Regions from separate parts of the Pseudomonas sp. SDT291_1_S447 genome, predicted to be linked through region 2. Evidence: predicted binding sites of a transcription regulator. Region 2 holds the regulator's gene; each other region holds the start of a gene.
The links. The regulator FliA, encoded in region 2, starts transcription of late flagellar genes. The targets are predictions, from matches to a motif close to CTAAAGTTTNNNNNNNNNNNGCCGNTAA.

Region 1 (7,115 bases), on a different contig from region 2:
TCAACCGCGCGATCCTCGCCAAGCCCGAGGGCGCTTTGCATGATTGGGAGATCTTCGTGGGCCTGGCCAAGGCGTTTGCCGAGAAGACCGGCAAGGAGCTGAAACCGACCATGCCGCCGGCGAAGATGATCGACATGGGCCTTCGCATGGGCATGTACGGTGACGCGTCTGAGCAAAAGCTGTCTTTAGCGACGCTGTTTGATCATCCGCACGGTATTGATCTGGGGGCGTTGAAAGCCAATCTGGCGCCGCGCCTGAAAACGCCTGATCAGCATGTACAGGCCGCTCCGCCGGAGATCCTTGCTGACCTCGCGCGTTTCGCCGCATTGCAAGCACCGGCCGCCGATGAGCTGTTGATGATTGGCCGCCGTCATGTGCGCAGCAACAACTCCTGGATGCACAACTATCACCGATTGGTGAAGGGCAAGCCGCGTCACCAGTTGTTGATGCACCCGGATGACCTTGCCAGTCGTGGTCTCAACGATGGTCAATTGGTGCGCGTCAGTTCGCGGGTCGGGCAAATCGAAGTCGAAGTACTCGGCAGCCTCGACATGATGAAAGGCGTGGTCAGCCTGCCGCACGGTTGGGGCCATGCGCGCCCGGGCGTGCAAATGGCGATTGCCAGCGGTCAGCCGGGGTCAAGTGCCAATGACCTGACCGATGAATGCCAGCTCGACGAGCTATCCGGCAACGCCGCGCTCAATGGTGTGCCAGTGACGGTGGCGGCGGCTTGATCTAGTCTGTCGGGGAGACCGAGCATGGCGCTCGGGATTCCGTTACAATGCGCCACCGTGCCGACCCATGAGTCGGAAAGTTCAGCCGAGGTGCTCCATGGATATCATCGAAACGATTAAAGAGCAGATTGCCAACAACACCATTCTGCTTTACATGAAAGGCTCGCCGAATGCCCCACAGTGTGGCTTCTCCGCGAAAGCTGCGCAGGCTGTCATGGCGTGTGGCGAAAAGTTTGCGTACGTGGACATCCTGCAGAACCCGGAAATCCGCGCCAACCTGCCGAAGTACGCCAACTGGCCGACTTTCCCGCAACTGTGGGTAGGCGGTGAGCTGGTCGGCGGTAGCGACATCATGACCGAGATGGCTGCAGACGGTTCGCTGCAAACCACCATCAAGTCGGCTGTTGAAGCGGCAGCGGCGAACAAGTCCGAAGCCTGATCAGCTTTTGTCGGAGCGAGCTTGCTCGCTCCGACATGGATTTCAGCATTGACTGAAATCCGGGCAATAAAAAGCCCCGCGCCTCGAAAGAGGGCGGGGCTTTTTAGTGTCTCGAGTTTAGCGGGCGCTAACTTACTCTTCGCCCATCTGCGATTGCAGATAGTTCTCAAGACCGACTTTATCGATCAGGCCCAGTTGGGTTTCCAGCCAGTCGATGTGTTCTTCTTCGGATTCGAGAATGTCTTCAAGCAGTTCACGGCTACCGAAGTCACCGACGGTTTCGCAATGCGCAATCGCGGTCTTCAGGTCAGCGTGGCCGGTCTTCTCGATACGCAGGTCGCACTCCAGCATTTCCTTGGTGTGCTCGCCGATGTGCAGCTTGCCCAAGTCCTGCACGTTTGGCAGGCCTTCGAGGAACAGGATGCGCTTGATCAGCTTGTCCGCGTGCTTCATCTCGTCGATGGATTCTTTGTATTCGTGTTTGCCGAGCTTGTTCAGACCCCAATCTTCGTACATGCGCGCATGCAGGAAGTACTGATTGATCGCGACCAGCTCATTGGCAAGGATCTTGTTGAGATGCTGGATGACTGTAATGTCGCCTTTCATGATCGGAGTCCTGCCCTGTAATAGCTGTATATACGGCAGAGTTTGAGCTTCGCACTTATAAGTGTCAAACCTAAGTTATTGAATAATATATGAAAATTAATCGGAATAAGAATGTTTGTGTTCCGCGTCTGGAGCCTAAGCGTTTGATTTACAGGCATAAAAAAACCGGACATAAGTCCGGTTCTTTGAAATGGGGTGTTATTACGCAGCAGTAAATTCTACCGGATAGGGGATCGCGGCCTGAGCGGTTTGCAGCTTGGTCAGGGTTTCGCGGACCACTTCCTTGGCAAGGCAGGCACATTTGCCGCATTGGCTGGCGACGCCGGTGGCTTGGCGAACTTCTTTATAGCTGCAGCAACCTTCATAGATCGCTTCGCGGATCTGTCCGTCGGTGACGCCAGTGCAGAGACAAACATACATAAGTGAGAACCGTCGCTGGTTGTGACTCAATTGCGATGGATCTTAATGTTAACGAGAATGATTGTCAAAGTGCTTTCGGAAGGCTTTAGCTGATTAACAGCCATGACTGACGAACGGTATTTGCTGGCGATTTGCCTGGCCCCGTAAATGCAGCGCCGTTCTGCGCCTGCTTTGAAAAACCGTTGAGGACAGGCCAAATTCGCAGTGTATGATGGTCGGCCCTTGCGAAGGGGTTCGTGTCACAGGGCTGTCGTCTGAGGATGGCAGGCTGGCGCGGACCCTGAACTTCAAGTTTTTACACCAGGAGATATCAATGAGCGTACTCGTAGGCAAACAAGCCCCTGACTTCACCGTCCCGGCCGTACTCGGCAATGGCGAGATCGTTGACAGCTTCACCCTGTCCTCGGCCATCAAAGGCAAATACGGCCTGGTGTTCTTCTACCCACTGGACTTCACCTTCGTCTGCCCGTCCGAGCTGATCGCTCTGGACAACCGCATGGCCGACTTCAAGGCACGCAACGTTGAAGTGATCGCTGTGTCGATCGACTCGCACTTCACTCACAACGCATGGCGCAACACTCCAGTGAACAATGGCGGCATCGGCCAGGTGAAATACACCATGGCTGCCGACATGAAGCACGACATCGCCAAGGCTTACGACGTTGAATCCGAAGGCGGCGTGGCTTTCCGTGGCGCGTTCCTGATCGACGACAAAGGCGTTGTCCGCTCGCAGATCATCAATGACCTGCCGCTGGGCCGTAACATGGAAGAGCTGATTCGTCTGGTCGACGCTCTGCAATTCCACGAAGAGCACGGCGAAGTCTGCCCTGCCAACTGGAAAAAAGGCGACAAAGGCATGAACGCTTCGCCAGAAGGCGTTGCTGCCTACCTGACCGAGAACGCTGCTGCCCTGTAAGGCGCAACGTCGAGGTACAAAAAAACCGGCCCAAGTGGCCGGTTTTTTTATGCGCGGGATTTACCCGACGACCATCAATCAGTCGTCGAAGTCTTCCCAGCCGCCCATCTGTTTCCAGCGGTTGACGATGCCGCAGAACAGCTCTGCGGTTTTCTCTGTGTCGTAACGCGCCGAGTGCGCCTCACGGCCGTCGAAATCGATGTCGGCAGCCTGGCAGGCTTTAGCCAGCACGGTTTGACCGTAGGCCAGACCCGCCAGCGTCGCGGTGTCGAAGCTGGAGAACGGGTGGAACGGGTTGCGCTTCATGTCCAGTCGCGCAACTGCGGCGTTGAGGAAGCCGAGGTCGAAGCTGCTGTTGTGACCGACCAGAATCGCGCGCTTGCAGCCATTGGCCTTCAGCGCCTTGCGGATACCACGGAAAATGTCAGTCAGCGCGGTTTCTTCGCTGACCGCCATGCGCAGCGGATGATCGAGCTTGATCCCGGTGAACTCCAGCGCTGCCGCTTCAACGTTGGCGCCTTCGAACGGCTCAACGCGGAAGAAGTAGGTGTGATCGGGGTAAACAAAGCCCTTTTCATCCATGGCGATGGTGGTCGCAGCAATCTCCAGCAACGCATCGGTGGCCGAGTTGAAACCACCGGTTTCTACGTCGACGACTACCGGCAGGTAGCCGCGAAAGCGTGCTGCCATCGGGTGACGGGAACCGCCACCACCACTTTGACCGTCCAGTTCGTCGTCGAAATGGTCTTCACTCACGCGTGTTCCTCCAGCAGGCGCCAGCGCAGTTTTTCACCGGCGCGCAGCGGGATAACGGTCAGCTCGCCAAACGGCAGGCTGGTCGGGGCAGTCCATTCTTCACGAACCAGGGTGATGCGATCGGTGTTCGCCGGCAGGCCGTAGAAGCGCGGGCCATTGAGGCTGGCGAAGGCTTCGAGTTTGTCCAGCGCGTTACGCTGTTCGAAGGCTTCGGCATACATCTCGATGGCGGCGTACGCGGTGTAGCAGCCGGCGCAGCCACAAGCGGCTTCTTTGGCGTGCTGGGCGTGCGGTGCCGAATCGGTGCCGAGGAAGAACTTCGCGCTGCCACTGGTGGCGGCGTCGAGCAGGGCTTCCTGATGCGTATTGCGCTTGAGGATCGGCAGGCAATAGAAGTGCGGCCGAATCCCGCCCACCAGCATGTGATTGCGGTTGTAGAGCAGGTGATGCGCGGTGATGGTCGCGCCAACGTTGGCCGAAGCCTCGTTGACGAACTGCACGGCGTCGCCGGTGGTGATGTGTTCGAACACCACTTTCAGCGTCGGGAAGCGCTCGACGACACGACGCATGTGCTCATCGATGAAAATCTTTTCGCGGTCGAACACATCGACGTCGCCACGGGTGACTTCACCGTGGATCAACAGCGGCATGCCGACTTCGGCCATGGCTTCGATTGCCGGCAGAATCTTGTCGATGCTGGTCACGCCGGAATCGGAGTTGGTGGTCGCGCCGGCCGGGTACAGCTTGGCGGCGTAGACAAAGCCACTGGCCTTGGCTTCACGAATTTCTTCGGGCTGGGTGCGGTCGGTGAGGTACAGCACCATCAGCGGCTCAAAGCGACTGCCGGCCGGGCGGGCAGCGAGAATCCGCTGGCGATAGCCGTCGGCTTCAGCGGCGTTGCGCACCGGGGGTACCAGGTTGGGCATGATGATGGCGCGACCAAAAGTGCGCGCAACATCGGCAACGGTATTGGTCAACACGGCACCATCGCGAAGATGAATGTGCCAGTCGTCGGGACGCAGCAGGGTCAGGCGGTCGGACATGAGGGGCTTCCAGGCGGGTCAAACTGAGGCGAATGCTACCGGAAAAGACTCTTGCAGGCACTCGCTATCAAGTTTTGCGGGAACCTTCCGATATCCCGTAGGTATGCCGTAAACATAGTGTGAATCGGTCTTTGTGTTTCAGAAGCCAATGGAGCCTCCCGTGCGCCAGCGTTATTTAGCCTTGCTCAGTGTGTTTGCCAGCCTTCCCGCGATGGCGCTCACGTACCAGACCCGTCTGGAGAACATTGAGTGGACGGTCGCCGGCGACAAGTTCGAATGTCGTCTGACCCAACCGATCACCGATTTCGGCTCGGGTGAGTTCGTGCGCAAGGCCGGCGAACAGGCGATCTTCCGTCTGAATGCCTACAACGCCATGCTTGGCGGTGGTTCGGCGACGTTGCTGGCGGCGGCGGCACCGTGGCAGCCGGGTCGTGGTGACATCAATCTGGGCAACGTCCGGCTCGGCAGTGGCAACGTGCTGTTCAGCAGTTCGCAATCCCAGGCCGGTGGCCTGATCAGCGGTCTGCTGGACGGTCGCAGCCCGGTTGTACGTCGCGCGTCTGGCGATGGCCGTGTCTCGGAAGTGCGTTTATTGCCGGTGAAATTCAGCAAGGCGTTTAACGACTATCAGACCTGTGTAGCGAAGTTGCTGCCGCAGAATTTCGACCAGATCAAGCAATCGCAGATCGGCTTCCCCGGCGAGGGTGTTGACCTCGATGCCGCCGCCAAGGCCAAGCTGCAAGTGATGCTCGAATTCATGAAGGCCGATCCGACGGTCAATCACATCGAACTCGATGGCCATTCCGACAACAGCGGTAATCGTCTGACCAACCGTGAACTGTCGCGCCGCCGAGCGCTGGCAGTGGTCGACTTCTTCAAGGCCAATGGCATCGCCGAATCGCAGATCACAGTACGTTTCCACGGTGAACAATACCCATTGGTTCCGAACACCAATGCGGCCAACCGGGCGAAGAACCGTCGGGTTGCGGTGAAGCTTGCACGCGTGGCGCCAACCACCGCTCCAGCGCCTCAGGCGAGCACCCCAGCCAGCACCGCAGCGACTTCCTGACCCGCTGGTCATCGTCGCGCTGTCGACAGATTCTGTCGCTTTGTCGTCTTAAGCTGTCGCGCCTCTGTAAATTATCGCGTTTGAGCGGTAGACTCCTCGGCTTTCCGTAGAACCCCGTGGAGTGATGGCATGGCGGACGTAAACAAGGTCGTTCTGGCGTATTCCGGCGGCCTGGACACTTCGGTGATCCTCAAGTGGCTGCAGGATACTTATAACTGTGAAGTGGTGACCTTCACCGCTGATCTCGGTCAAGGCGAAGAGGTCGAGCCGGCCCGCGCCAAGGCTCAGGCCATGGGCGTCAAAGAAATCTACATCGACGATCTGCGCGAAGAATTCGTGCGTGATTTCGTGTTCCCGATGTTCCGCGCCAACACCGTTTACGAAGGCGAGTACCTGCTGGGTACCTCCATCGCACGTCCGCTGATCGCCAAACGTCTGATCGAAATCGCCAACGAAACCGGCGCTGACGCCATTTCCCATGGCGCCACCGGCAAAGGCAACGACCAGGTGCGCTTCGAACTGGGTGCCTACGCACTCAAGCCAGGCGTAAAAGTCATTGCGCCATGGCGTGAGTGGGACCTGCTGTCCCGCGAGAAGCTGATGGACTACGCCGAGAAGCACGCGATCCCGATCGAGCGTCACGGCAAGAAGAAGTCCCCGTACTCGATGGACGCCAACCTGCTGCACATCTCCTATGAAGGCGGCGTGCTGGAAGATACCTGGACCGAGCACGAAGAAGACATGTGGAAATGGACCGTCTCCCCGGAGAACGCTCCTGATAAAGCGCAATACCTGGAACTGACCTACCGCAACGGCGACATCGTTGCACTGGACGGCGTCGAAATGACTCCGGCCACCGTGCTGGCGACGCTGAACAAGATCGGTGGTGCCCACGGTATCGGCCGTCTCGACATCGTCGAGAACCGTTACGTCGGCATGAAGTCCCGTGGTTGCTACGAAACCCCGGGCGGCACCATCATGCTGCGCGCTCACCGCGCCATCGAATCGATCACCCTGGACCGCGAAGTCGCTCACCTCAAAGACGAACTGATGCCGAAATACGCCAGCCTGATCTACACCGGTTACTGGTGGAGCCCAGAACGTCTGATGCTGCAGCAGATGATCGACGCTT
Region 2 (7,115 bases):
CAGTCGAGGCAATCTGGGCGTGCCGTTGTTGCTGCTGGTCATGTTGGCAATGATGATGTTGCCGATTCCGCCGTTCCTGCTCGACGTGTTCTTTACCTTCAACATCGCGCTGTCGATCGTCGTCCTGCTGGTCTGCGTGTATGCGCTGCGACCGCTGGATTTCGCCGTGTTCCCGACCATTCTGCTGGTCGCGACGTTGCTGCGGCTGGCGTTGAACGTGGCTTCGACGCGGGTGGTGATGCTCCACGGTCAGGATGGCCACGCCGCTGCTGGTAAGGTGATTCAGGCCTTCGGTGAGGTGGTGATCGGCGGTAACTACGTGGTCGGTATCGTGGTCTTCGCGATTTTGATGATCATCAACTTCGTCGTGGTGACCAAGGGTGCCGGGCGGATTTCCGAGGTGAGCGCGCGTTTCACCCTCGATGCGATGCCCGGCAAACAAATGGCGATCGACGCCGACCTCAACGCCGGTCTGATTGACCAGAACCAGGCCAAGGCGCGCCGTCAGGAAGTCGCCCAAGAGGCCGAGTTCTACGGTTCGATGGACGGTGCCAGCAAGTTCGTCCGTGGTGACGCCATCGCCGGCCTGCTGATTCTGTTCATCAACCTCATCGGCGGTATGGCCGTCGGTATCTTCCAGCACAACATGAGCTTCGGCGATGCAGGCAAGGTTTACGCCTTGCTGACTATCGGTGACGGTTTAGTGGCGCAATTGCCATCACTGTTGTTATCTACAGCAGCAGCGATCATGGTGACCCGTGCTTCCGGCTCGGAAGACATGGGCAAGCAAATCAATCGCCAGATGTTCGCCTCGCCGAAAGCGCTGGCGGTGGCGGCAGGGATGATGGCGGTCATGGGCCTGGTGCCGGGCATGCCGCACTTCTCGTTCCTGACCATGGCCGCGCTGGCCGCTGGTGGCGCGTACCTGTTCTGGAAGAAGCAGAACGTGGCCAAGGTCGTGGCGCTGGAAGAGGTCAAGCGTCAGCAGGAGCTGCTGCCGTCGCCGGCCCGCGCCATGGAAACCAAGGAGCTGGGCTGGGATGACGTGACGCCGATCGACATGATCGGCCTGGAAGTCGGTTATCGCCTGATCCCGCTGGTGGACCGCAATCAGGGCGGGCAATTGCTGGCGCGGATCAAGGGCGTGCGCAAGAAGCTCTCGCAGGATCTGGGCTTCCTGATGCCGACCGTGCACATCCGCGACAACCTCGATCTGGCGCCCAGCGCCTATCGACTGACGCTGATGGGCGTGATCCTCGCCGAAGCCGAGATCTATCCGGATCGCGAACTGGCGATCAACCCGGGCCAGGTCTACGGCACGCTCAACGGTATTAACGCCAAAGATCCGGCTTTCGGCCTGGAGGCGGTGTGGATCGAAATCAGCCAGCGGGCCCAGGCACAATCGCTCGGTTACACCGTGGTCGACGCCAGCACCGTGGTCGCCACGCACTTGAACCAGATTCTGTACAAGCACTCCAGTGAGCTGATCGGCCACGAAGAAGTGCAGCAACTCATGCAATTGCTGGCCAAAAGCTCGCCGAAACTGGCTGAAGAGTTGGTGCCGGGCGTGGTCACCTTGTCGCAGTTGCTCAAAGTGCTGCAAGCGTTGCTCGCCGAGCATGTGCCGGTGCGCGATATCCGCAGCATTGCCGAAGCCATCGCCAACAACGCCGCGAAGAGTCAAGATACCGCCGCGTTGGTCGCCGCTGTGCGCGTCGGCGTATCGCGCGCCATCGTCCAAAGCATTGTAGGCACTGAGTCGGAGCTGCCTGTGATCACCTTGGAACCAAGGTTGGAACAAATATTGCTCAATAGTCTGCAGAAGGCAGGACAAGGCTCGGAAGAGGGCGTTCTGCTGGAGCCAAGCATGGCCGAGAAGCTGCAGCGTTCGCTCATCGAAGCGGCGCAGCGTCAGGAAATGCAAGGTCAGCCGGTGATCCTTTTGGTCGCTGGCCCGATCCGCGCGATGCTCTCGCGCTTTGGCCGCCTCGCAGTCCCTGGATTGCATGTGCTGGCCTACCAGGAAATACCGGACAACAAGCAAGTGACCATCGTTGCGACAGTAGGGCCCAACGGCTGAGGTAGTGGTTTATGCAAGTTAAGCGTTTCTTTGCCGCCGATATGCGTCAGGCCATGAAGCTGGTTCGTGATGAGCTGGGCGCTGATGCCGCCATCATTGGCAACCGCCGCATTGCCGGCGGTGTCGAGCTGACGGCGGCACTGGATTACAAATTGTCGGCGCTGGCGCCACGGGTTCCGAACATGGAACTCGAAGACGAGCTGCGCAAGACCCAATCGCGCATCGTCACTGCCCAGGCCGAGTTGAGCCTGCGTGGCGAAGCCGATGGCAATAGCAACCGCCAGATCTTCGCCGGCCTGCCGTTGACCGCTGGCCTGCCGCTGACTGCCGCTGAACCGCTGAGCGAGCCGACTTACGCCGCCCCGGCGCGTCCGGCCCCGGCGCCTGCACAGTCCTCCGGCGGTGTTGATCCGCGCGCACTGGATTCGATGCGTTTTGAATTGAACAGCCTGCGCGAGCTGATGGAAGTTCAGCTCGGCACTCTGGCCTGGAATCAGCTGCAAGGCAGCCGCCCGGCGCAAGCCAACCTGTATCGCCGTCTGCAACGTATCGGTCTGTCCGGCCCGTTGTCGCGCGATCTGCTGGCGATGATCACTGATATCGAAGAACCCCGTCAGGCCTGGCGCATGTTGCTCGCGCACCTGGCGCGGATGATTGCCGTGCCGGAAGTCGAGCCGCTGGAAGAGGGCGGTGTCATCGCCATGGTCGGCCCTGCCGGCATGGGCAAGACCACTACACTCGCCAAGCTTGCCGCGCGTTATGTGCTGAAATACGGCGCGCAGAATGTCGCGCTGGTGAGCATGGACAGTTTCCGCATCGGCGCTCAGGAACAACTGAAGACGCTGGGCCGCATTCTCAATGTGCCGGTGACTCACGTCGATCCGGGCCAATCGCTGGTGCAGGCGCTGGATCCACTGCTGCGCAAACGCGTGGTATTGATTGATACTGCCGGCCTGCAAGCCAGTGATCCGGCGCTGCGCATGCAGCTGGAAAGTCTGGCCGGACGTGGCATTCGATCAAAAAATTATCTGGTCTTGGCAACCACCAGCCAGAAACAGGTTCTAACCGCCGCTTATCACAGTTACAAGCGTTGCGGGCTAGCCGGGTGCATCCTGACTAAACTGGATGAAACGGCCAGCCTTGGCGAAGTGTTGAGCCTGGCGATCAGTCATGAATTGCCGGTCGCGTACCTGACCGATGGCCCACGGATTCCGGATGATTTGCATCTGCCGCGCCGTCATCAACTGGTCAGCCGCGCCGTCAGCGTGCAAATGCAGGAAGAACCCAGCGAAGAAGCCATGGCTGACATGTTCGCTGATATCTATCACAGCCCGACCAAGCAGGTAGGCTGAGGTATTCATGAACAGTTTTTGTACCTACATCGATGGTCTGCCATGCATTGTTCCGGTTGTGAACGCGCAGCCAGTAATGTGGCCTCCGTCTATGCAAGACAAGGTAAAGAAATAACATGGGCAGCATGCATCCCGTACAGGTGATCGCGGTGACCGGCGGCAAAGGTGGCGTCGGCAAGACTAACGTGTCAGTGAACTTGTCGCTGGCGCTGGCAGAGCTTGGCCGTCGGGTCATGCTGCTGGACGCCGACCTCGGTCTGGCGAACGTTGACGTATTGTTGGGGCTGACCCCTAAACGCACGCTGGCCGACGTCATCGAAGGCCGTTGCGAGTTGCGCGACGTGCTGTTGCAAGGCCCCGGTGGCATCCGCATCGTCCCGGCCGCGTCCGGCACGCAAAGCATGGTGCACCTGAGCCCGGCGCAACACGCCGGTCTGATTCAGGCGTTCAGCGACATCGGCGACAATCTCGACGTACTGGTGATCGACACCGCTGCGGGTATTGGTGACTCGGTAGTCAGTTTTGTTCGCGCCGCGCAGGAAGTGTTGCTGGTGGTCTGCGACGAGCCAACCTCGATCACCGACGCTTACGCGCTGATCAAGTTGCTCAACCGCGATTACGGCATGAACCGCTTCCGCGTGCTGGCCAACATGGCGCAGAGCCCGCAGGAAGGGCGCAACCTGTTCGCCAAGTTGACCAAGGTCACGGATCGCTTCCTTGACGTCGCTCTACAATACGTCGGCGCCGTGCCTTACGACGAAAGCGTGCGTAAAGCGGTGCAGAAGCAGCGTGCGGTGTACGAAGCCTTTCCGCGTTCCAAGTGCGCACTGGCGTTCAAGGCGATCGCGCAGAAGGTCGACACCTGGCCGCTGCCCGCCAACCCGCGTGGCCACCTTGAGTTTTTCGTCGAGCGCCTCGTGCAGCAAACGGCAGGGCCCGTGCTATGACAGCAAGCGGTATGAACTACTACAAGAAGTCGGCACGTGACGCGCAGTACGAGTTGATCGAGCGTTACGCGCCACTGGTCAAGCGCATTGCCTACCACTTGCTGGCACGCTTGCCGGCGAGTGTGCAGGTCGAAGACCTGATCCAGGCCGGGATGATCGGCCTGCTCGAAGTCTCGACCAAATATGACGCCAGCAAAGGCGCCAGTTTCGAAACGTACGCGGGCATACGAATCCGCGGCGCGATGCTCGACGAAGTGCGCAAAGGGGACTGGGCGCCACGCTCGGTTCACCGCAATACCCGGATGGTCAGCGACGCAATTCGCTCAATTGAAGCTAAAACCGGCCGTGATGCTAAAGATCACGAGGTTGCGGCCGAACTCCAATTGAGTCTCGACGATTACTACGGGATTTTGAATGACACCTTGGGCAGTCGCCTGTTCAGTTTCGACGACCTGTTGCAGGACGGCGAACACGAAGGGCTGCACGAGGATGGCGCGAGTGCTCATATGGAGCCGTCACGCGATCTGGAAGATGAACGCTTCCAGGCGGCGCTGGCGGACGCGATTGCCAATTTGCCGGAGCGTGAGCGACTGGTGTTGGCGCTGTACTACGACGAAGAGCTGAACCTCAAGGAGATCGGTGAAGTCCTTGGCGTCAGTGAATCGCGGGTCAGCCAGTTACACAGCCAGTGCGCGGCCCGTTTGCGGGGGCGTTTGGGGGAGTGGCGAGCGCGCTGAAGGCAGTGTGGGGACACTGCGAACGAGGCTGGTGCGGTGATGAACGGCACCGGTCTTGCTCTGTTGTGCTCCAGACAGTCTTTGAGTGCTGCGCCGATTGATTGAAGTGGCGCGTCCAGGTGCTGGGCGCGTTTAAGACTGCTTGGAGGTCGAATTGAACAAAGACATGAAAATCCTCATCGTTGATGACTTCTCAACGATGCGGCGGATCATCAAGAACCTGCTGCGTGATCTTGGGTTCACCAACACCGTCGAGGCTGACGATGGCGTGACTGCCATTCCAGTGCTCAACAGCGGCAGCATCGACTTTCTGGTAACGGACTGGAACATGCCGGGCATGACCGGTATCGACCTGCTGCGCCACGTGCGTGCCGATGAAAAACTCAAGCACCTGCCAGTGCTGATGGTGACTGCAGAAGCCAAGCGCGAGCAGATCATCGAGGCCGCTCAGGCCGGTGTAAACGGCTACGTAGTCAAACCTTTCACGGCTCAGGCGTTGAAAGACAAAATCGAGAAGATTTTCGAACGCATCGGCTGATGAACGCGCGGGGGAGCTATGGAGCATAACGAATCTTCACAGGGCGATTTCGAGTCGACCCTGAAAAAACACGCGGTCGAACTGGTCGAGAGCCTTGAAAAAGGCAGGTTCGGCGACGCTGTGCAACTGATCCATGAGCTCAATCAGACCCGTGACCGTGGCCTGTATCAGGAAGTGGGCAAGCTCACACGTGAACTGCACAGTGCGATCGTCAACTTCCAGATCGACCCGAACATGCCGCAGGCCGAGGAAGTGTCGCAGATCACCGACGCCACCGAACGCCTGGGCTATGTGGTCAAGCTGACGGAAGCCGCGGCCAACCGCACCATGGATCTGGTGGAAAGCGCCACGCCGGTGGTCAACAGTCTGGCTGATGAAGCGCAGACCTTGAGTGCCGATTGGGGTCGCTTCATGCGTCGCGAGGTCGGGGCTGAAGAGTTCCGTGAACTGGCGCGCCGGGTCGACGGTTTTCTGTCACGCAGCAGCACGGACAACCGTGCGGTGTCGAGCAATCTCAACGACATCCTGCTGGCCCAGGATTACCAGGACCTGACCGGTCAGGTGATCAAGCGTGTGACCCAACTGGTCACCGAAGTCGAAAGCAATTTGCTCAAACTCGTGCTCATGGCCAGTCAGGTCGACCGCTTTGCGGGCATCGAACATGACCGCGCCGCGATGCTTGCAGAAAAAGATCCACAAAAACATCTCTCGCAGGGTGAAGGTCCGCAGATTCATGCCGATAAACGAGAAGACGTTGTGTCCGGTCAGGACGATGTGGACGATTTGTTATCCAGCCTCGGGTTCTAGAGTTTTGGAATTTTAGGTTTTTTGGGTTTTTAGACCTGTAGGAGCACCCCATTAATGAGCTTCGGCGCCGATGAAGAGATCCTTCAGGATTTCCTGGTTGAGGCCGGCGAGATTCTTGAGCAACTGTCCGAACAACTGGTCGAGCTGGAAAGCCGCCCGGATGACGCAGATCTGCTCAACGCAATTTTTCGCGGTTTCCACACTGTAAAAGGGGGCGCCGGCTTCCTTCAGCTCAATGAGCTGGTGGAGTGCTGTCACATCGCCGAAAACGTGTTCGACATCCTGCGCAAGGGTGAGCGTCGCGTTGATGCAGAACTGATGGACGTTGTCCTCGAAGCACTGGACGCGGTGAACAGCATGTTCACTGAGGTTCGTGAGCGTGCGCCGATCACCGCGGCCACCCCGGAACTGCTGGCCGCCCTGGCGCGTCTGGCCGAACCGCAATCGGCGGACGAAGCCCCGGCTTCGCCAGTGGCCGAGATGATCGAAGAGCTGGTCGTCGAAGGCGACGCATCGGGCGACATCACCGATAACGAATTTGAACAGCTGCTGGACTCGCTGAACGCCGTCAAGGCTGAAGCTGAAGCCCCGGCCGCTGCTGCACCTGCGCAAACGGCCAATGAAGCCGCGAGCGATGAAATCACCGATGCCGAG
Region 3 (7,115 bases), on a different contig from region 2:
GGGCGCCACACTCCCCGGCTCAGGCGGTTTCGGCGCAGCGTCGTCGAACAGGTTCAAGCGTTCGCGCAGCTCGTGTGCAGGCACCGGTTGCTGATCCGCTGGCAGTGCGTTCGGATCAACCGGCGTCGCTGGAGCGGCGCCGTTCTGACCTTGATCCGCTGGCTTCGCAGCGTCTGCACCTTGCGCACCTTCGATGGCCGCTTGGGCTTTCTTGGTCAGCACCACGATATCGATACGACGGTTGACCGGGTTGAACGGATTTTCCTTGTCGAACAGCGCCGACGAGGCATAACCGACGACCCGCGCCACTTGCGCATCCGGATAGCTGCCGGCGATCAAGGCACGACGCGCGGCGTTGGCACGGTTGGCCGACAATTCCCAGTTACCGAAATCACCGGTGCCGGTGTACGGCTTGGCGTCGGTGTGGCCGCTGATGCTGATCTTGTTCGGCACCGCTTTGATGGTGTCAGCCATGGCCAGCAGGATGTCTTCGAAGTACGGCTTCAGGCGTGCGGAACCCGAGTCGAACATCGGCCGGTTCTCGGCGTCCATGATCTGGATGCGCAAGCCGTTCGGGGTGATCTCGAAGAGGATCTGGTCCTTGAACTTCTGCAGTTGCGGGTTCTCGTCGACCTTGTTCTGCAGTTCTTGCAGCAGCAGTTCCAGACGTTCCTTCTCGACCTGCTCGGCCATGCCTTCAACTTGCTCGGTGTCGACCGTGACCTTGTCGGGTTGCGGCTGGGATTTCACCTCAGGGTTAAGGGTGTTTTCCGGCGCCAGGGTCGGCGTGCCGCCCAGGTCGATGATGTACGGCGTGCCGCTTTCGGAAAAGCCGACCGGGTCTTTGAAGTAACCGGCGATGGCGATCTTCTGCTCCGGCGTGGCGGTGGACAGCAGCCACAACACCAGGAAGAACGCCATCATCGCCGTGGCGAAGTCGGCGAAGGCGATTTTCCACGCCCCGCCGTGATGCCCGCCGGCTATGCGCTTGACGCGCTTGATGATAATCGGCTGATTATTTTCCATTTCTTAGCGACCGCGAACGGCTTGTTCCAGCTCGGCAAAGCTTGGACGGTGGGCCGGGTACAGCACCTTGCGACCAAACTCGACTGCCAGCGATGGCGGCATGCCGGAAGCCGAAGCCACCAACGAAGCCTTGATGGCTTCATAGACGTTCAGTTCTTCCTTGGCATCGTGGGCCAGGGAATGCGCCAGCGGGCCGAAGAAACCGTACGCCGCAAGAATACCGAAGAAGGTACCGACCAGTGCCGCACCGACGTGCAGGCCGATGGACTTCTGATCGCCTTCACCCAGCGAGGCCATGGTCACCACAATACCGAGTACCGCCGCAACGATACCGAAACCGGGCATGGCGTCGGCGATGCCGTTCACCGCGTGGGACGGGTGTTCGAGGTCTTCTTTCAGGCTGTACAGTTCCATGTCGAACAAGCCTTCCAGCTCGTGCGGGGCCATGTTGCCGGACGACATGATGCGCAGGTAATCGCAGATGAACGCGGTCATGCGTTCGTCTTTGAGCACTGCCGGGTACTTGGCGAAAATCGGGCTCGCAGCAGCATCTTCGATGTCGCCTTCGATGGCCATCATGCCTTCGCGGCGGCTCTTGTTGAGGATCTCGTAGATCAGCCCGAGCACTTCCAGATAGAACGTGTGGCTGAAGCGCGAACTGAACATGCTCAGGGATTTCTTGAGCACGTGCATCGTCATGTAGCCGGGGTTGGCCTGCAGGAATGCACCGAGTGCAGCACCACCGATGATCAACACCTCGAAAGGCTGGATCAGGGCGGCAATCTTGCCGTGGGAGAGCACGTATCCGCCGAGCACGCTCGCGAATACGACGATGATGCCGATAATTTTAGCCATAGGTAGAAAGTACTTATTTAAGTCGGGTTCAAGGTCATATTCGGAAGTTAAAAAATCTCTTCTTCTACTTATCGGCAAAACTGCGCCAGACTATAGCCAGTTCAGGCGAAAAGCCAATTTAGCCCATGCCGGGCGCGTCTACAGTCAGTGAAGATCCCCTCCAGACATGGCTAATGAAACGAACGTCCCACACGCAAAACCGACCACCCTCGACGGCTGGGTAAAGTTGCTCGATGGCGTGCGACTGCCCGTGCCGCAAGAGGCTCACGACAAAGTCTGCCGCGCGATCCGTGACAACCGCAGCTCGCTGCGCGATATCGCCGACCTGATGCAGGACAGCCCGGCACTGGCCTTGAGCATCATCCGTGAGGCGAATCGTCACACCCACGGCACCATGGCCGCGCCGGCGGAAAATCTTGAGGTGGCGATCAACCGTCTGGGCCTTGCCCGCACCGAAGAATTGCTCGCGCGCCTGCCCGCCGAACCGCAGATGCAAATCCCCAAGGCCCTGCGCCAGTTGCAGATGATCAGCCAGCACGCAACGCAACAGGCCAACGGTTTTTTCGCCAGTCGCCTGGCGCGGCTGTGGCAAGACATTCATTGGGGCAGCCTGTTGTTTCTGTCGCCGCTGTGGCCATTGGCGCTGACTTATCCGCAACTGCTTGAGGAATGGGAGCTGCGGGTTATCCACAAGGGCGAGTCGGCCCGCACCGTCGAAAAGCAATTGTTCGGCGTGCGCCTGCTGAAAATTGCCGAGGCACTGGTGCAGGCCTGGCATCTGCCGATCTGGGTGCAGCAAGGCTACAAACTGCTGCTCAGTGAACAGCGCGAACTGGTGAAAGTGCTGCGCATCGCCCGCGACAGCGAGCATCCGTTGCGCCAGCAGAATCGCCTCGACGATGACCCGACGCTGCGCTGCTGGCTTAATCAACCGGCTAATACCGTACTGCTGGCCAACGGTCTGGCGCTGTCGGCGCAACAAGCCTGGGACAGTCCGCACAGCGAACGCTGGCAGTACCTGACCAGCCTTTATCTGCAAATCTCGATGGACGAAGTGCAGCAACAGTTGCACCAACAAGCCGCCAACAGCGCGCGTTATCACGCGATGCCCGATTTGTGGCACCCGGCCGTTTCGCTGTTGTGGCCGTGGGGCACCCGTCGTTTACCCGCCGGCCTGTTGCCCGCCGCCGCGCCGACAGCTGAGGACCTGGGCCAATGGCGCAAGCAATGCGCCGAATTGCTGGCAGAACCGAGCCGCTTCACCAATGCGATGAGCCTGACCGTCGCCGCGCGCGATGCCTTGGCCGCCAGCGGCATGCGCCGGGTGATGATCCTGATGGCCGACCGCAGCCAATCCAGTCTGCGTGTGCAGCAAACCTATGGTTTGCCGAAAGAAGCCGCTGCACTGACTTTTGCCGTCAACCAAAGTAGCGTGCTGCAACGTTTACTCGCGCAACAAGCGCAGGTGCGCATCAACCCGGACAACAATGCACAGTTCTCCGCCCTGCTGCCGCCGAGCCTGCGCACGCTGTTTCGTGGCGAGCATCTGTTCCTGCGCTCACTGGTCAATAACGGCCGAGTGATCATGATCGTTGTCGCTGATCAGGGCGGCGGGCCGTTCGCCGACATCACCGTGCAAGCCTTTGGCAAAACCGCGCAGTGCATAGAAAAAGCCCTGCACAGCTTTAGCAGCCGTGGCCGATGAGGCTGCGCTACAATCCTCCCCTTTGTGCTCTGGAGACCTCACATGTCTGACTTCTCTGGCTTGCCGCTCGTCATCGAGCCGAGCGACCTGCTCCCGCGTCTCGATTCCCCTGAACTGATTCTGGTGGATCTGACCAGCGCTGCCCGCTACACCGAAGGTCATCTTCCCGGCGCACGTTTTGTCGACCCGAAGCGCACCCAGCTCGGCCAGCCGCCGGCGCCGGGCCTGCTGCCGGCCAAAGCCGATCTGGAAGCGTTGTTCGGTGAACTCGGGCATCGCCAGGACGCGGTCTACGTGGTGTATGACGATGAAGGCGGCGGCTGGGCCGGACGTTTCATCTGGCTGCTCGACGTGATCGGTCACGACAAGTACCACTATATAGACGGTGGTCTGCCGGCGTGGCTGGCAGATGGCATGCCGATGTCGATCCAGGTGCCACCCGCTGTCGGTGGCCCGCTGGCGCTGACCCTGCACGAAGAACCGACCGCCACACGCGAATACCTGCAAAGTCGTCTCGGCGCCGCCGACCTGGCAATCTGGGATGCGCGCGGGCCGCTGGAGTATTCCGGCGAGAAAGTCCTGGCCGCCAAGGCCGGGCACATCCCCGGCGCGGTCAATTTCGAATGGACCGCCGGCATGGACAAGGCCCGTCAGCTGCGTATTCGCACAGACATGCCGCAGATCCTCGAAGATCTCGGGATCACCAAGGACAAAGAAATCATTACCCACTGCCAGACCCATCACCGGTCGGGCTTCACTTATCTGGTGGCCAAGTCCCTCGGTTATCCGCGGGTCAAGGGCTACGCCGGTTCCTGGGGCGAATGGGGCAACCACCCTGACACGCCTGTCGAGATTCAAGGTTTTTAAGGACAACTAATGAAAGAGCGTCTGTTTATCCTCAGTCAGTACCTGCTGCCTCATCACCTGCTGTCGCGCTTGGCCGGCTGCGTTGCCGAGTGCCGCGTGCGCTGGTTCAAGAATGCCTTCACCCAATGGTTCGCCAAGCGCTACCAGGTGGACATGTCGCAAGCGCTGGTCGAAGACCTGACCGCTTACGAGCATTTCAACGCCTTCTTCACCCGTGCCCTGAAAGACGGCGCGCGTCCACTGGACGAAACCCCGGGCGCGATCCTCAGCCCGGCCGACGGTGCGGTCAGCCAGCTCGGCCCGATCAAGCACGGTCGCGTGTTCCAGGCCAAGGGCCACAGCTTCAGCGTGCTGGAACTGCTCGGCGGTGATGCGGCCAATGCGGCGCCGTTCATGGGCGGCGACTTTGCCACCATTTACCTGTCGCCCAAGGACTACCACCGCGTGCACATGCCGCTGGCCGGCACCCTGCGCGAAATGGTCTACATTCCGGGCCGGATCTTCTCGGTGAATCAGACCACCGCCGAAAACGTCCCGGAACTGTTCGCTCGTAACGAGCGTGTAGCGTGCATCTTCGACACCGAGCGCGGGCCGATGGCCGTGGTGCTGGTTGGCGCAATGATCGTCGCTTCGATCGAAACCGTGTGGGCCGGTCTGGTCACCCCGCCGAAGCGCGAACTGAAAACCTTCCGCTACGACGAAGCCGCCCGCGCGCCGATCCATCTGGAAAAAGGCGCTGAACTGGGTCGCTTCAAGCTGGGTTCGACCGCTATCGTGCTATTCGGCCCGGATCAGGTTAAATGGACTGAAGAACTCGCGGCCGGCTCGCCAGTACAGATGGGCCAAGGCCTGGCGCTGCCAAAAGCCTGATTGACCGTTGCGGGAGTCGCCTCAGGCGCTCCCGCAGATTGCGTTATTTGCTGCTATGGTTTTTGGCATGAGCCAGACCAACGCCTTGCCGCCCCTTCACGCGCCAACCCCGTCGCAAACGCGCCTGTCGTTTTGCGAAGCGACTCCGCGCGACCTCAAGCGCTGGATCGCCGACCTGCCCAAAGCCAACATCGGCGAAACCGCCCGCCAGTTGTATCAAGCCTTGGGTGAACTCAACCAATTGCTCACACCCAGCGACAATCGCCTCAATCTGCTGGAGCTGCTGCGGCCCGAGGTGTATTTCGTCTGCCTGCATCTGGAGCGGCACTTCCTGCATCAGGCAATCATGCTCGACGAGCGGTCGCGCAAGATCAGCAATCTCTGTCAGGCCCTGCAAAGCCATCTGGCCATCGGCTACAAACAGATCGTGCTGCGAATTGCGCCAAAGTACCGCAAGGACCGCGCAGCATTGGTCAGTATGGCTCTGCAGCGAGCAGCCCATGCACTCAAAGGCCAACTGCTGCGCGCCACGCAGCTGTATAGCTCGCCGCCGGAACATGTCTGGTTCGAACTGCATCAGCTGTATCGCAGCGCCGCTGAACTGCAACTGCAACACCGCGCCGTGCATGACGACTTGGCCAGCCTCACGACAGAGCTGAGCCTGGAGCAGACCTACATCGCCGCGCTCTTACTGGGCAGCGCTCGTTGCAATCAGTTGCGACAAAACCAGATCGCGCGGCTGGCCGACGTGTTAGAGCCGTGGAGCGCGCGGCTCAAGCTGCATCCCGCAAGCCCGGACGCCGGCCTGCTGGCGATCAGTGCAGAACTGGATGCCGGCCCACGCTACCGCAGCATGTTTCGCAGCGAGCAACAACGCGGATTGCTCGGTTTCGATCCGCAGCCGCTGGTGAATGCCATCGAAGCGCATTTGCTGCATCAGGACACTTCGGCGCCGCTGCCCGTCCCGGCCGGGCTGAGCTTCGATACCTTGCAACACCTGCACGCCAGCTGGGGGCAAGCGGCTGAACGCAGTTTTCAGCGCACCGTTGGCCAAGGCCATCTGACCGTGTGCGTGGGCATGAGCGCCCTGCACTTCTACCTCGGCGGCGAGCGCAGTTTCAGCGAACTGCTCAAGCTTCCCGGGGCGCGCTCGGCGAATTTCAGCAGTACCGTCGCCAAAGGTGAAAAGGACAGTTGGAGTCAGGCTTTCGACGCAGCCCCGCAGAGTAATGCCGAGCAGTTTTTGCCCTACGAGGAAATCCAGTACGACCATTTGGTCGAGGACGAAAGCGGCACCGACAGCACACCCCATTACCCGACCCATGCCCTGCCGGTGATCAACCACAGCCCCGGCGGTTATTGCCTGGCATGGCCAGAGGAAGTGCCCGCCGAACTGCAGGCCGGAGAAATGCTCGGAATACACGACAGTGTCAGTCTGGGCTGGAGCATTGCGGTGATCCGCTGGATCCGTCAGGTACGCGGTGGCGGCACGCAAATGGGCATTGAACTGGTGGCCCCGCATGCACAGCCTTGTGGACTGCAACTGGTGCGCTCGCGGGACGATCACAGTCAGTATTTGCGCGGATTATTGTTACCGGAGATCAGTGCGATCGATCTGCCCGCGACCTTGCTGGCACCGCGTTTGCCGTTTCAGGAAGGCAGCAAGGTGATGATCAATACCCAAGGCGAAGAACACCGCGCCGGGCTGGATCGGCGGGTGGCAAGTACGCACAGTTTCAATCAGTTTGCCTATCGCTCGCTGGAGGCCGCGAAAAATGGCGGGAGTGAGGAG

Region 1: the regulator FliA is predicted to act here: its motif matches at 4,981-5,008, upstream of ACW9IR_RS19155 (flagellar protein MotY).
Region 3: the regulator FliA is predicted to act here: its motif matches at 1,950-1,977, upstream of motA (flagellar motor stator protein MotA).

Annotation. Positions count from the first base shown of each region.
Region 1 is NZ_JBSVXS010000065.1:20,085-27,199, reverse strand. It holds gene ACW9IR_RS19190 (molybdopterin oxidoreductase family protein) at 1-734, shown strand, start outside; gene grxD (Grx4 family monothiol glutaredoxin) at 832-1,173, shown strand; gene bfr (bacterioferritin) at 1,306-1,779, opposite strand; gene ACW9IR_RS19175 (bacterioferritin-associated ferredoxin) at 1,981-2,199, opposite strand; gene ACW9IR_RS19170 (peroxiredoxin) at 2,513-3,115, shown strand; gene rnt (ribonuclease T) at 3,194-3,871, opposite strand; gene pyrC (dihydroorotase) at 3,868-4,914, opposite strand; gene ACW9IR_RS19155 (flagellar protein MotY) at 5,075-5,983, shown strand; gene ACW9IR_RS19150 (argininosuccinate synthase) at 6,113-7,115, shown strand, end outside.
Region 2 is NZ_JBSVXS010000136.1:5,402-12,516, reverse strand. It holds gene flhA (flagellar biosynthesis protein FlhA) at 1-2,080, shown strand, start outside; gene flhF (flagellar biosynthesis protein FlhF) at 2,092-3,432, shown strand; gene fleN (flagellar synthesis regulator FleN) at 3,549-4,379, shown strand; gene fliA (RNA polymerase sigma factor FliA) at 4,376-5,116, shown strand; gene ACW9IR_RS25635 (chemotaxis response regulator CheY) at 5,283-5,654, shown strand; gene ACW9IR_RS25630 (protein phosphatase CheZ) at 5,673-6,461, shown strand; gene ACW9IR_RS25625 (chemotaxis protein CheA) at 6,516-7,115, shown strand, end outside.
Region 3 is NZ_JBSVXS010000030.1:52,251-59,365, forward strand. It holds gene motB (flagellar motor protein MotB) at 1-1,026, opposite strand, end outside; gene motA (flagellar motor stator protein MotA) at 1,030-1,881, opposite strand; gene ACW9IR_RS12795 (HDOD domain-containing protein) at 2,048-3,586, shown strand; gene rhdA (thiosulfate sulfurtransferase) at 3,629-4,453, shown strand; gene asd (archaetidylserine decarboxylase) at 4,463-5,323, shown strand; gene ACW9IR_RS12810 (molecular chaperone) at 5,391-7,115, shown strand, end outside.